3 regions of the Methylotuvimicrobium sp. genome follow, and region 3 is predicted to be linked to each of the others. Evidence: predicted binding sites of a transcription regulator. Region 3 holds the regulator's gene; each other region holds the start of a gene.

The links. The regulator HrcA, encoded in region 3, represses chaperone genes, less so after heat shock. The targets are predictions, from matches to a motif close to TNTTAGCACTCNNNNNNNNNGAGTGCTAANA.
Region 1: a site for HrcA is predicted at 1,465-1,495, ahead of moaCB (bifunctional molybdenum cofactor biosynthesis protein MoaC/MoaB). Genes of this name have one in related genera too.
Region 2: a site for HrcA is predicted at 1,898-1,928, ahead of groES (co-chaperone GroES). Genes of this name have one in related genera too.

Annotation. Positions count from the first base shown of each region.
Region 1 covers NZ_JBNGHF010000002.1:183,217-186,368, reverse strand. The annotation lists gene moeB (molybdopterin-synthase adenylyltransferase MoeB) at 1-976, shown strand, start outside; gene ACRJJO_RS02265 (molybdenum cofactor biosynthesis protein MoaE) at 981-1,412, shown strand; gene moaCB (bifunctional molybdenum cofactor biosynthesis protein MoaC/MoaB) at 1,521-2,453, shown strand; gene ACRJJO_RS02255 (hypothetical protein) at 2,450-2,698, shown strand.
Region 2 covers NZ_JBNGHF010000049.1:21,331-24,482, reverse strand. The annotation lists gene groL (chaperonin GroEL) at 1-1,516, opposite strand, end outside; gene groES (co-chaperone GroES) at 1,574-1,861, opposite strand; gene ACRJJO_RS18070 (HesA/MoeB/ThiF family protein) at 1,999-2,742, shown strand; gene ACRJJO_RS18065 (DNA-binding response regulator) at 2,753-3,152, opposite strand, start outside.
Region 3 covers NZ_JBNGHF010000018.1:65,331-68,482, reverse strand. The annotation lists gene dnaK (molecular chaperone DnaK) at 1-258, opposite strand, end outside; gene grpE (nucleotide exchange factor GrpE) at 329-976, opposite strand; gene hrcA (heat-inducible transcriptional repressor HrcA) at 1,047-2,090, opposite strand; gene ACRJJO_RS10955 (NAD(+) kinase) at 2,609-3,152, shown strand, end outside.

The sequences.
Region 1 (3,152 bases), on a different contig from region 3:
CGGTGTCGGCAGGGTTGGTATTGTAGATCCCGATAAAGTTGCGGTTTCTAATTTGCATCGCCAGGTGTTGTATGGCTTTTCACAGGTTGGAGAATTCAAAGCCGAAGCCGCAGTAAATCGTTTAAAGGATCTCAATCCCAATATTGTTTTAAAGGCATACACTCAAAGATTGTCTCCGGAAAATGCTGTCGATTTGATTTCCCAATATGATGTCGTTGTTGATGCTACAGACAACTTTCCAACCCGTTATTTGATTAACGATTTTTGTGTTTACCTGGATAAACCTTTTGTTTCAGGATCAATAGACCGCTTTCAGGGACAGTTGAGTGTATTAAATTTTACAGATAATCAAGGCAATAAATGCCCAACTTATCGCTGCCTGTTTCCCAACCCCCCGGCACCCGAAACAGCACCAGATTGTTCGCAAAATGGTGTCATTGGCGTTCTTCCGGGAATTATCGGTAATTTGCAGGCAAACGAAGTTATAAAAATGATCTGCGGAGTAGGCGAAGTTTTATCAGGAAAAGTTTTGATGTTCGATGCATTGAGCAATCAAACAATGCTGTTTTCCATTCAACGAAACGAACAGGCTGTGCAGCAGGCTTTGCAAAATGCCCCGGATTTTGAGTCATTTGATTATGAAAGTTTTTGCAGTTCAAGTCAGCAAAAAATAAATGAAATCAGCGCTGTTGATCTGCACAAAAAATTACAAAACAACGAAAAAATACAATTGATTGATGTTCGTTCGATACCCGAATTCCAAGAGGAATTGCCGAATGCTATTCGCATCCCGCTAAATAATTTGCAGGCTAATATTCATAACATATTGAAAAACGATTGCCAGGTTGTTTTTTATTGTGACCACGGAATCAACAGCATCCGGGCAATTAGAATGCTGCCAAATCATCAAACACTTAAAAATGTATTTAATCTTACAGGCGGTTTGGTAGCCTGGTTGAAAGAGGAAAAAAAATAGAACCATGAACGCCAGAAATTATTTTATCCAGGGAGCTATCGATCCGGTTTTTATCGGTGAGCAGATAGCAAAACATAGCTCTAAACATGATATAGGCGCCCATTCTATTTTTCTCGGTCAGGTACGTGCTGATGAAAAAGTGGGGAAACATGTGGCCGGGATTGAATACTCGGCTTATGAAGACATGGCCAACCAGGCGTTTTCAAAAATTCGTGAAGAAGCTTTTGAACAATGGCCGTTAAATTGTCTGCACATATACCATAGTACCGGATTGGTAAAAACCGGAGAATTATCTCTTTTTGTTTTTTGCTCTTCCGGGCATCGTAAAGAAAGTATTAAAGCGATGAAACAGATTGTTGAAGGTATTAAACACAAAGTTCCCATCTGGAAAAAAGAAATCATGGAAGATAAATCTGTGCACTGGGTTCAGGAATAACTTTTAAGAACATTTTTATCGGAAAATGCAAGGTCAGTTGAAAATGTAATTTTTCTGGTAATTTATTCAATTAAATGCAAAAACAAAATAATAGTTTAAAAATACAAAATGATCGATATTAGTCCAAAATTCAGCACATTAAGATATGCGAAAGCCGAAGGAATTTTAACGGCTAATTCGGAAACAATAAAACGGGTGACTGAAAAAACTGTTCCCAAAGGAGATGTTTTACAGGTTGCACGGGCAGCAGGCATAACCGCTGCGAAAAATGCTGCTGCCTGGATTGTGTTTTGTCATACTCTTCCTTTGGATTGGGTGGGTATAAGTTTTGATATCGGCAAAGACACCATAAAAATTTCAGCGGAAGTAAAAGCAATCTGGAAAACCGGTGTTGAAATGGAAGCTATGGCTGCAGTTACGGGCGCGCTGTTAAACGTCTATGATATGCTTAAACCGTTAGATGAAAACATCTCTTTTTCCGATGTAAAACTGGTTAAGAAAAAGGGAGGCAAAAGCAGTTTTAAAGAATATTTTGCCGAACCATTAAAATCGGCTGTTCTTGTTATTTCTGATTCAACATATGCCGGAAACCGCGAAGATACGTCTGGAAAAATCATCAAACTATTTTTGGAAGATAAAGACCTCTCGGTTCCGGTCTATGAAATTTTACCCGATGATTCAGACCAAATATCAAATCGCTTGCGGCAACTAGTAGCTGAACATTTTGATCTGGTAATTACAACCGGTGGAACGGGTTTTGGCCCTAGGGACATAACTCCGGAAGCAACGGCCAAAGTCATCGAAAAAGAAGCACCCGGTCTGGCTGAGACTATACGCCGCCATGGTAAAGAACGCACACCTTATGCAATGTTGTCACGCGAACTGGCTGGCATATGCGACAAAACATTAATCATTAATTTACCAGGAAGTTCCAAAGGTGCGCAGGAAAGTTTGGAAGCACTTTTCCCTGGACTTTTGCATGCTTTCCCTATGCTGTGGGGTGGCGGACATGATGAAGAAAAACGCTGGGTAAAAAAGTGATATCCATAAATCAAGCTATTGAAATAATGAAGGAAAATATACCTGATAGAAAAGCAGGCGTTATTTCAACATCTGAATCCCTTGACAATGTTCTTGCCGAAAGGACGCTAGCAATAATCTCTTCACCCCGTTATAAAAACAGTGCTTTGGATGGCTTTGCTGTCTCCTGGGAGGATGTCGAAAAACCGTCGTGCTACCTTTTGCCAGAGAAAGCAGCGCAGGTTTTCCGGTTGGAGAAAAAATAGTGCCCCATTCTGCTTACCGAATCAGCAATGGTGCGATTGTTCCTGAAGAGCTGGATTCGGTTGTGCCTAAGAAATATAAAACTTAGGTTCCGAAGGAGATCAACTGCATTCGCTGTGGCTTCGGCGGTATAAATAGATTGTCGATTTTTTGTGCCTTTTGGGCACATCAATTGAATTGATATAACAAGAACCTGCTTTGAAAAAAATTACGTTAAACAGGGGTGACGGTTAGCTCCATCAGCAACTATGCAACTGGCAATATTTACCGGTCATATAAACTTAGCCCCCTCAAGCGGTGATGGCTGTAATTGATTGCTAATGGTTACACTGGTGGAGCTAACCGTCCATCCTGTTTGTTGAAATAAATGCTATTAAATAGTGTAAACAGCTTACAGACCTTCATCATCAATAATACCAATACATTTGATGCGCGTGTATTGGTTTTGGGTGCTTG
Region 2 (3,152 bases), on a different contig from region 3:
TTTGTAGCGCGAAACGAGTCACTTTCGCCGGGTCCAAAATACCCATCTCGATCATGTCGCCGTATTCGCCGGTTGCTGCATTGTAACCATAGTTACCTGTACCTTTTGCAACTTCATTCAAGACGACTGAAGACTCTTCCCCCGCGTTTTTGACAATTTGGCGCAGAGGTTCTTCCATTGCACGACGCAGAATATTGACACCGACGTCTTGATCGTGATTCAAACCTTTCAAACCTTCCAGCGATTTCAAAGCGCGGACCAGTGCAGTACCACCACCGGCAACCACACCTTCTTCAACCGCAGCACGAGTAGAATGCAGCGCATCTTCAACGCGCGCTTTTTTCTCTTTCATTTCGACTTCAGTCGCCGCGCCGACTTTGATCACTGCAACACCGCCGGCCAATTTAGCCAAACGCTCTTGCAATTTTTCTTTATCATAGTCGGAAGATGCATCATCGGCTTGCTTGCGGATTTGTGCTACCCGTGCCTTGATGCTTTCATCTGTGCCAGCACCGTCGATAACCGTAGTATTGTCTTTAGTGACTTGCACTTTTTTCGCTGTGCCCAAAAGATCCAATTCAGCTTTTTCCAAAGACAGACCGACTTCTTCCGAAATCACGGTGCCGCCAGTCAAAATCGCGATATCTTCAAGCATCGCTTTACGACGATCTCCGAAGCCAGGCGCTTTAACCGCAGCGACCTTAACGATGCCTCGCAAATTGTTGACAACCAGAGTCGCCAGCGCTTCGCCTTCGACGTCTTCGGCAACGATCAACAACGGACGACCTGATTTGGCAACACCTTCCAGTACCGGCAACAAATCACGGATGTTGGAGATTTTTTTGTCGTACAGCAGGATGAACGGATTTTCTAATTCAGCGCTCATGCTGTCTTGATTATTGATGAAGTATGGAGACAGGTAACCGCGATCGAACTGCATCCCTTCGACAACATCGAGTTGGTTGTCCAGACCTGAACCTTCTTCGACGGTGATGACACCTTCTTTACCGACTTTTTCCATCGCTTCGGCGATGATTTGACCGACCGACTCATCGGAGTTGGCCGAGATCGTGCCGACTTGCGCAATCGCTTTGCTGTCTGTGCAAGGGGTTGCTGCCGCTTCGATGGCTTTAACCGCCGTAGTCACGGCTAAGTCGATGCCCCGCTTCAAGTCCATTGGGTTCATACCGGCTGCAACTGCTTTCAAGCCTTCATTAACGATGGATTGAGCCAGAACGGTCGCAGTTGTGGTACCGTCACCGGCAACATCGGATGTATGAGACGCGACTTCTTTAACCATTTGCGCACCCATATTTTCGAATTTATCCTTCAATTCGATTTCCTTCGCAACCGAGACGCCGTCTTTGGTGATGGTCGGTGCGCCGAAGCTTTTATCTAAAACCGCATTACGGCCTTTAGGACCCAAAGTGACTTTTACCGCATTCGCTAAAATATTGACACCTGCAACCATCAGGGTACGTGCGTCACTACCGAATTTAACTTCTTTTGCTGCCATGTTTATTCCTAGATTCTGTGGTTAATGTTAAATACTTAATCAGTTAAAAAGAGTCCGTTAGCTCAGAACAGCCATGATGTCTTCTTCGCGCATCACAACGACTTCTTCACCGTCGATTTTGACTTCGCTACCTGAATATTTACCAAATAACACTTTATCGCCGACTTTAACTTCTAACGCGCGAACTTGACCGTTGTCGAGCGCTTTACCGGTTCCTACCGCTAAAACTTCACCTTGACTCGGTTTTTCGGCGGCAGAACCAGGCAGTACGATACCGCCGGCGGTTTTGGTTTCTTCTTCAACACGTTTGATAATTACTCTGTCGTGTAAAGGGCGTATTTTCATCAATATCTCCTAATCGATATAAACAATAAAGTGGATTATTAGCACTCGCTAGTAATGAGTGCTAATAATAATCAGCTTTTGCAGTCTGTCAAGTTCTTTGGCATCATTCGCACCTAAATTGATATTTATCCTAAAATATGAAAGACGACCAACTATTACGCTACAGCCGGCAAATCATGCTGCCGCAAATCGATATCGAAGGCCAGCAACAATTGCTTGGCGCACACGTCTTGATCGTCGGTGCGGGCGGCCTTGGTTCACCGGCTTCCATTTATCTCGCGGCAGCCGGTGTCGGACAAATCACTATTTACGATGACGACACAGTCGACCTTTCGAACCTACAGCGACAAATCGCTCACTACACCGACGATATTGGGACGGACAAAGTAATTTCAACCCAAAAGACCTTAAAAAAATTAAACCCGGATACTCAGGTTAATATTTTCAAGCAACGCTTGACCGGAATCGCGCTCGATAAAACCGTAGAAAAAGCCGATATCGTCCTCGATTGTAGCGATAACTTTTCGACGCGATTCGCGATTAACCGCGCCTGTGTCAAACACCAAACACCATTGGTATCCGGAGCCGCGATAAGATTTGAAGGCCAAGTGTCGGTTTTTACACCGGGATTACATGACAGCCCATGTTACAACTGTTTGTACTCGGACACGGGGGAAGAGATGCAGAATTGCGCAACCAACGGCGTTATTGCGCCAATTACCGGCATTATTGGCTGCATTCAAGCGCTTGAGGCAATTAAGTTAATTACCGGCGCCGGCGAAACGCTAACCGGGCGATTATTATTACTAGATGGTTTGACGATGGAATGGAACAGCATGAAATTAAGAAAAAACCCGAACTGCCCTACTTGCGGAAAATAGATGAATAAAATCACCCGAATTGCACTTTTTTCACCGGATGTTGAATTTTTTTCCACATCAACGAGATAATTCGGCGGGATACCCAAGCCTCTCCTTCCCGAATCACCTTGACTGCCTTATTAAAAAATCTTGCCAAATCGGTAAACTGTAAATAACCTTGAGCCCCCGATAGCAAACAATCGATGACTTCGCGATCGGTCAATTCAGGTGCGATCAAAATTATTTTGCTATCGGGACTTGCCGCATTCAATAACGCGATATATTCGGCGGTTTGCTGTTCGCGAAGTTCATATCGAAGCACAACGACAAGCGGCTTGTCTCTTTCAACCGCGATCAAGGCTTTTATTTCGTCATGATCGACTCGTATTTTTAGGCTCGGATCGTCGATAAACCGCAGAATGTCTTCGTCG
Region 3 (3,152 bases):
AATATCTTTTTGCACAACATCGTCTTTGAAGCGGCGGCCTATCAAACGCTTGATTGCGAACAGTGTGTTTTCGGGATTGGTTACCGCCTGACGCTTGGCCGATTGCCCGACGAGCACCTCGTCATCCTTGGTGAAAGCGATGACTGAAGGCGTGGTTCTAGCGCCTTCGCTATTTTCGATGACGCGTGCGGTGCCGTTTTCGAGCACAGCCACGCAAGAATTCGTGGTTCCTAAATCTATTCCGATTATTTTAGCCATTGATTGCTCCAGACTTGAGAGTGTATTTAAAAAATTAGTCGATTACGATATGGGGGCAGTTTTAATGTGTTCAAGCCTGTTCATCGATTTTTGGTGTTTCTTGCGGAGGATTGTCTTCAGCTTTGGCGACAACAACCATTGCCGGACGCAACAAGCGCCCATTCAATACATAGCCTTTCTGAAATACATTAATAACCGAGTTCGGTTCGGCATCTGCAGATGGCTGCATAGCCATCGCCTGATGCAACTCAGGATCAAACGGTTGCCCAAGCGGATTAACCACTTCAATATTGAATTTAGAAAAAACGGCTTCGAATTGTTTTAATGTCAATTCGCTGCCTTCTCGAAACTTTTGTACTTCCGGGCTATCACCGATAGCGGCTTGCAAACCAAGCTCTAAACTATCGACAACAGTCAACAGCTCTTTGGCAAAATTTTCCAACGCAAACTTATGGGCGTTTTCCAAATCCTTTTGGGTTCTTCTTTTCAGATTTTCCATTTCCGCTTGTATGCGCAGAACTTTATCCCAATTTTCCGTAGCCTTTTGTTCGGCCTCTTCGAGCTTTTTCGACAACTCTTCGATATCGACCTTTTCAGCCGTCTGCGGCTGATTGTTTTCGTCTATATTGTTATCTAGCTGCGCATCAGCGCTTTGCTCCAAAATAGTCTCGGCTTGCTCGTCCGCTGCCTTTTCCGGCAACTCCTGCTCGTTACTCATTATTAAACTCCGGTTTAAATAAAAAACGGTCCGTATCCACGGAAAAACTCTATTTCAAGAAATGTGGGGCTTATGTTTTGGGATTCAAGGCCGCGCCTAATAATTTTGCCGTTACATCGACAAAAGGAATCACTCTTTCATAAGCCATTCGGGTGGGTCCTATTACGCCTAAAACACCGACTACTTGTTCGTTAATCGAGTACGGTGCGGTAACCAGGCTGCATTGTTCGAATGCGTGATAACCGGACTCCTCACCGATAAAAATTTGTACGCCTTCGGCATTTAAGCATTGATCAAGTAGATGGATAACACCTCGCTTTTGACTGAAAGCATCGAATAATTCCTTGAGCCTCTCCATGTCCGATAATTCGGAAAAACCCATTAGATTCGTCTCGCCGCTTAACACATAATCTTCATCCGACTTTTCGGGATCGAGTGCCAACTTAGCCATTTGCACCGCATCCAACATTTCCCTATTCATTTGTTCTTGGGCGTCTTTGAGCTCTTTCAGAACGGCCTTTCTGACTGCGGCTAGGCTTAACCCGGAATAGACGGAATTTAAATAATTGGCGGCTTGCTGCAATTGTGCAGGCGTAAATTGCTTTGAGGTATGGAGGATTTTATTATGCACTTCCTGTTCATTAGTCACGAAAATGACCAATACGCGGGTGTTGGATAACGGCAAAAACTCGATATGGCGTAAACTGACCAGTTCGCGCTTGGGCAATGTCACGACACCGGCCATCCGCGTGACGTCGGATAATATTCTCGATGCCATCCCGATGACATCATTGACGTTATCTTTAGCAATTAAATTTTTGCGCAAGAGTTTAAGTTCTTCCGAGTTCAGAGGCTTTACCGTGAGCAACGAATCGATAAACAAACGATAGCCACTCACGGTCGGCACCCGGCCTGCACTAGTGTGCGGAGAACGAATTAATCCCATATCTTCCAGATCGGCCATGACATTACGAATCGTTGCAGGACTCAATTTTAATTCGGTATCCTTAGATAATGCACGCGAACCTACCGGTTGTCCGTCTTGGATATAACGTTCAACCAATGCTTTCAATAATTGCAGCGATCTTTCGTTCAACACCTGATTATTATTCACATTAAACCCTCTATCTTATTAGCACTCTACCCCATCGAGTGCCAGCGGCGCAAATTAGCAGCTCCCCCCCTGCTTGTCAATACCAGCAAATATAATAAAAACACCTACTTAGCATAACTCGCGTAACATCCCCCATCACAGACCAAATACCTAGGGTGTCGAAATTTACCGATTTTCATATCAGATAGAATGACTGCTTTATGGATTTTGAGAAAATAACTAGCGCTTTATAGCCTATGATCATCAACAAATTCCAAGATAGTTTGAGCGCCGCAGGGTGCGCATCGCGCACCCTGCGCCTGGCGCTTAAAAATCTATGAACACCAACAATTTCAAAAATATTTTTGAGTTTAAAACGCGGGAACACAGTAATTAGCTAAAAATAGCTTTTTTCGACTACCCCCTTTCATCTTTCCCCTTGCTGCTTGCACCTTTGACCTTTCTTCTTTCACCTTTTAAACCTCACCCCTTGACTTATTGAGTATAATTCGATCAAATCCTTTCTTAAATTAATGACAATGCACAGCTCATTCAAAACCATCGGCATTATCGGTAAAGCCAGCGACCCCGGAATTGCCGAAACTTTAGCGATTCTTTACCGTTATCTTAAACAGCACGACTATGCCGTCATAGTAGACCGCTTGAGCGCTCAATTTTTAACGGACGCCGACGTTGAAAGCTCGGCCATCGAGACTATCGGACAGCGCTGCAACCTGATTATCGCCGCTGGTGGCGACGGTACGTTTTTATCTGCCGCGCGGGCAATCGCCCAATACGACATTCCACTAGTCGGGATCAATTTGGGACGCCTCGGGTTTTTGGTCGACATTTCGCCCTATGAACTATTGCCTAAGCTCAATAACATTTTAACCGGCCATTATAGCGAGGAAAAACGTTACTTATTACGGACCAAAATCATACGCGACCACCGAGTCTTTAGCGAGCAGACTGCCGTTAACGAAGTCGTCGTGCATCGATGGGTAACACCCAGTATGATAGAAATCGTCACGCGCATTAACGGCATCTATCTAAATTCTCAGCGTTCCGACGGCATGATCGTCT